DNA from 2 places in the Streptomyces sp. NPDC027962 genome. Region 1 is predicted to be linked to the other one. Evidence: riboswitches for the same ligand, from Rfam matches in the RefSeq annotation. Region 1 holds a riboswitch; the other holds the start of a gene.

Region 1 (2,164 bases):
GTTGACCCCGCCCTCGCCGGCGGCGGCCACGACGTCGACGGCCCGGCCCGGCACACGGACGGTCAGGGTGTCGAAGTAGGAGCCGTGCACGACCTCGATGCCGCCGGCCCGCAGGCCCTCGGCGAGAATCGCGGCGTAACGGTGGGTGCGCCAGGCGATCGCCCGCAGCCCCTCCGGGCCGTGGTAGACGGCGTACATGCCTGCCATGACGGCGAGCAGCACCTGCGCGGTGCAGATGTTGCTGGTGGCCTTCTCACGGCGGATGTGCTGCTCACGGGTCTGCAGCGCCAAGCGGTAGGCCCGGTTGCCGTCCGCGTCGACGGAGACGCCGACCAGTCGGCCGGGCAGGCTCCGGGCGAACTTGTCGCGCACGGCCATGTAGCCGGCGTGCGGGCCGCCGAAGCCCATCGGGACGCCGAAGCGCTGCGTCGTACCCACGGCGATGTCCGCGCCGAGCTCGCCGGGCGAGGTGAGCAGGGTGAGGGCGAGCAGATCGGCGGCGACGGTGACGATCGCGCCGAGCTCGTGCGCCTGCTCGATCACGGGCTTCAGGTCGCGAACGGCACCGGAGGCGCCCGGGTACTGCAGCAGCACGCCGAAGACGCCGCGCTCCGCGATCTCGGCGGGGATGCCGTCGCTCAGGTCGGCGGTGACGACCTCGACGCCGGTCGGCTCGGCGCGGGTCTCGATCACGGCGATGGTCTGCGGCATGGTGTCGGCGTCGATCAGGAAGACGCCGGTCTTCACCTTGCCGACGCGGCGGGCCAGCGCCATGGCCTCCGCGGCGGCGGTGCCCTCGTCGAGGAGCGAGGCGCCGGAGGTGGGCAGGCCGGTCAGGTCCGCGACGACGGTCTGGAAGTTGAGCAGCGCCTCGAGCCGGCCCTGCGAGATCTCGGGCTGGTAGGGCGTGTACGCCGTGTACCAGGCCGGGTTCTCCATGACGTTCCGCAGGACGACCGGCGGGGTGAAGGTGCCGTAGTAGCCGAGCCCGATCATGGGGGCCAGCACCTGGTTGCGGTCCGCCAGGGAGCGCAGCTCGGCGAGCACGTCGGCCTCGGTGCGGGCGTCCGGCAGGTCGAGGGCCTCCGCGCTCTTGATCACCTCCGGTACGGCGGCGGCGGTGAGGTCGTCGAGCGAGCCGTAGCCCACCTGCGCGAGCATCTTGGCCTGGGCACCTGCGTCAGGCCCGATGTGGCGCCGCTCGAAGGGGGTGCCACGCTCCAGCTGGGAGAGCGGAATGCGGTTGGCGGTCATGGTGGGAGGCCTCCTGGTCTTCGCGACCTGCGAGGGGCATCACGGCGCGGATGCCCGGACGGCCTCCCCCTCTGTCATCTCAACCTGAGAGCTTCACCGGGCGTCGCGGAGCGACCTCCCGGCTTTCACCGTCGGTGAGAGCGGATGCCGTCCGACGCCCGCCCTGCTTTCCAGAGTGACCTCGTCCGTGCGGTACAGGTGCCTGAGAGATTCCGGGGAGGATTTGCTCCTTCGGCGCCTCCGGTCTTCACCGGAGAACTCTCCCGCACAGGGTCAGCAGCCGTTTGCCAGGGTACCAGCGCCGCTTGGGAACGATCGCTCGAGTGGCCGACACTCGAAATGTGCCCTTCTGTAGTCATGAGAGAGCAGGCGCGACCAGTTGGAGGGACCGTGCAGACCGACATCGATCCGCGCAGCCTGATAGGCCGCAAGGCGTTCGACCGCAACGGCACGAAGCTCGGAACGGTCGACGAGGTGTACCTGGACGACGCCACCGGAGTACCCGAGTGGGCGGCCGTGCGGACAGGCCTGTTCAGCAGGGACGCTTTCGTCCCCCTCGAACCGAGCGAGCTCGTCGACAACACCCTGCGCGTCCCTTACGAGCGCTCGCTGATCAAAGACGCTCCGGACTTCGGCGTGGGCCGCCATCTCTCCCCCGAGCAGGAACTCCAGCTCTACCACCACTACGGACTCGACCTCTCCGGCCCGCCCCCGACGCCCGCTCCCGCCTCGGGCGACCGCTCCTTCGGCCGCGTCGCCGGCCAGGAGGACTGACCCGCCCGGCCCTCGTCCGGCGGCGAATCCGGCGGCCCGGTCAGCGGCAGAGGGTCCGCGGGCTCCAGCTCCTCGTCGTCCACACGGAACGTGCGGACCCGGCCCGGTGGCGACCATGGTTCCTCGAAGCGCACGG
Region 2 (2,164 bases), on a different contig from region 1:
GGCCCACGAGCTTGCGCGGGGGTGCCGTCCCGGCCCGCTCCGCGGCGGCGGCGAGCGACTCGCGCCCCACGAAGTCGCCGTCCTTCTCGAACTTCACGACCCGGCCGAGCCCCGCGTCGAACGGGGTGAGCGCGGTGGTCAGCTCGTGCCCGTACAGCGGCATGCCCGCCTCCAGACGCAGCGTGTCACGGCAGGACAGGCCGCACGGGATCAGGCCGGCCGGTGCGCCCGCGTCGATCAGCGCCTGCCAGAGCTTCTCCGCGTGCTGCGGCTCGACGAACAGCTCGAAGCCGTCCTCGCCGGTGTAGCCGGTACGGGCGATCAGCGCCGGCACGCCCGCCACCGTGCCGGGCAGCCCCGCGTAGTACTTCAGGCCGTCCAGATCGGCGTCGGTGAGAGACTTCAGGATGCCGGGGGACTCCGGGCCCTGGACGGCGATCAGCGCGTACGCGTCACGGTCGTCCCGGACGGTCGCGTCGAAGCCGGCCGCGCGCTCGGTCAGCGCGTCCAGCACGATCTGGGCGTTGCCGGCGTTGGCGACGACCATGTACTCCTGCTCCTGGAGCCGGTACACGATCAGGTCGTCGACGATGCCGCCGTCCTCCTGGCAGATCATGGTGTAGCGGGCGCGGCCGACGCCGACGGTGCCGATGTTGCCGACCAGCGCGTGGTTCAGCATGTCGACCGCCTGCGGGCCGGTGACGGTGATCTCGCCCATGTGGGAGAGGTCGAAGAGGCCGGCCTTGGTGCGGACGGCGATGTGCTCGTCCCGCTCGCTGCCGTACCGCAGCGGCATGTCCCAGCCGGCGAAATCGGTCATGGTCGCGCCCAGCGACCTGTGCAGGGCGTCGAGTGCGGTCAGACGGGGGGCGTGGCTCATAGGTGTGGCTCCCAGGGCATGGCTGCGAGGACAATCCTCCCCATCTGTCATCGGAACCTGAGAGGTTCGCCCCGACTCCGCGTACGGGTAGTCGTGACTTGCACCTTGGGTGGAGCCACGTGCGGCTCGCTTTTCAGATCTGCCTCATCGCACGCGGTACGGGGCCTGAGAGATTCAAGGGAGGAACTTGCTCCTTCGGCGCCCGCCACAGATGTGGCCGGGACTCTCCCGCGCGGATTCAAGCGGCCGGTATGCAGTTGGCGCGCACATCATTGCACGCATCGGGGAAGAGTGGAGCGTGAGGCCGCCCTGAAATCGCTTGAGCCGTATTACCAATTCTTTACACTTCATGGGCAAGGGTGTGGGATGACCCGAAGGGGGATGGCATGACGTTGCAGCCGACCGGTGCATACGCCACGACCGCGGGGGTGGCCGCCCAGCCGGGACTGCCCGCAGTTCCGGCCCGGACCGGGGCGCCGGCACGCGTCCGGCCGGCCAAGTCCGTCCTGCGCGACCTCAGGGAGTGCCCGGGCAGCAGCCCGCACAGCCTTGTCTTCGCCGCGGGCGACGTGGTGGTCGTCTCCGGCCTCCCCGGCAGCGGCAAGTCCACGCTGATGCGCCGCGCCGTGCGGGAGCGGGGGATCGACTCGCAGGACACCCGCGACCGCTGGGACGCCCGGATGCCCCGCCTTCTGCCGTACGCCGTCTACCGACCCCTCGTCCGTCTGGCCCACTACGCCGGACTCCGGCGTGCCCTGCGTTCGGGTGAAAGTGTCGTCGTCCACGACTGCGGCACGCAGGCGTGGGTCCGCCGCTGGCTCGCCCGCGAGACGCGGCGGCGGGGCACGTCCCTGCACCTGGTGCTCCTGGACGTCACCCCCCAAGTCGCCAGAGCGGGCCAGCGCGAGCGTGGCCGCGGCGTCTCCGGCTACGCGTTCGCCCGCCATCGCCGTGCGGTGAGCCGCCTGGTCGCAGCGGCGGAGTCGGGACGCCTGCCGGGAGGCTGTGCGTCGGCGGTCCTACTGGACCGCGAGTCGGCGGGGTCGCTGAGGCGGCTGGGTTTCGCGTAGGGGACATCCGGGCGGGGGTGGGGGCGGGCCTCGGCCCCGGCGCCTCAGCAGCTGCGGCCCGGCGCCCCCGCAGGCGTCGCCGCCCCGCCACCGGCGCTAAGGTCGGGGCCGGCGCACCGCCCCGCACGAAGGACGACCCCCATGGAGACATCCCACACCGGCTGGCCCGGCAACGAGCTCGAAGAGGTGCTGGCCGCATCCCTCGGAAACCCCG

What was found. A riboswitch is a leader RNA that binds a small molecule or an ion and turns the genes downstream of it on or off. The one in region 1 is predicted to bind glycine.
Region 2: another riboswitch for glycine. It lies ahead of gcvT (glycine cleavage system aminomethyltransferase GcvT); the one in region 1 lies ahead of gcvP (aminomethyl-transferring glycine dehydrogenase).

What each region holds. Positions count from the first base shown of each region.
Region 1 is NZ_JBVHTA010000029.1:87,001-89,164, forward strand. It holds gene gcvP (aminomethyl-transferring glycine dehydrogenase) at 1-1,254, opposite strand, end outside; glycine riboswitch at 1,435-1,530, opposite strand; gene ACZ4SA_RS25045 (PRC-barrel domain-containing protein) at 1,645-2,028, shown strand; gene ACZ4SA_RS25050 (DNA polymerase IV) at 1,938-2,164, opposite strand, start outside.
Region 2 is NZ_JBVHTA010000033.1:6,985-9,148, forward strand. It holds gene gcvT (glycine cleavage system aminomethyltransferase GcvT) at 1-880, opposite strand, end outside; glycine riboswitch at 1,025-1,121, opposite strand; gene ACZ4SA_RS26375 (AAA family ATPase) at 1,267-1,950, shown strand; gene ACZ4SA_RS26380 (enhanced serine sensitivity protein SseB) at 2,092-2,164, shown strand, end outside.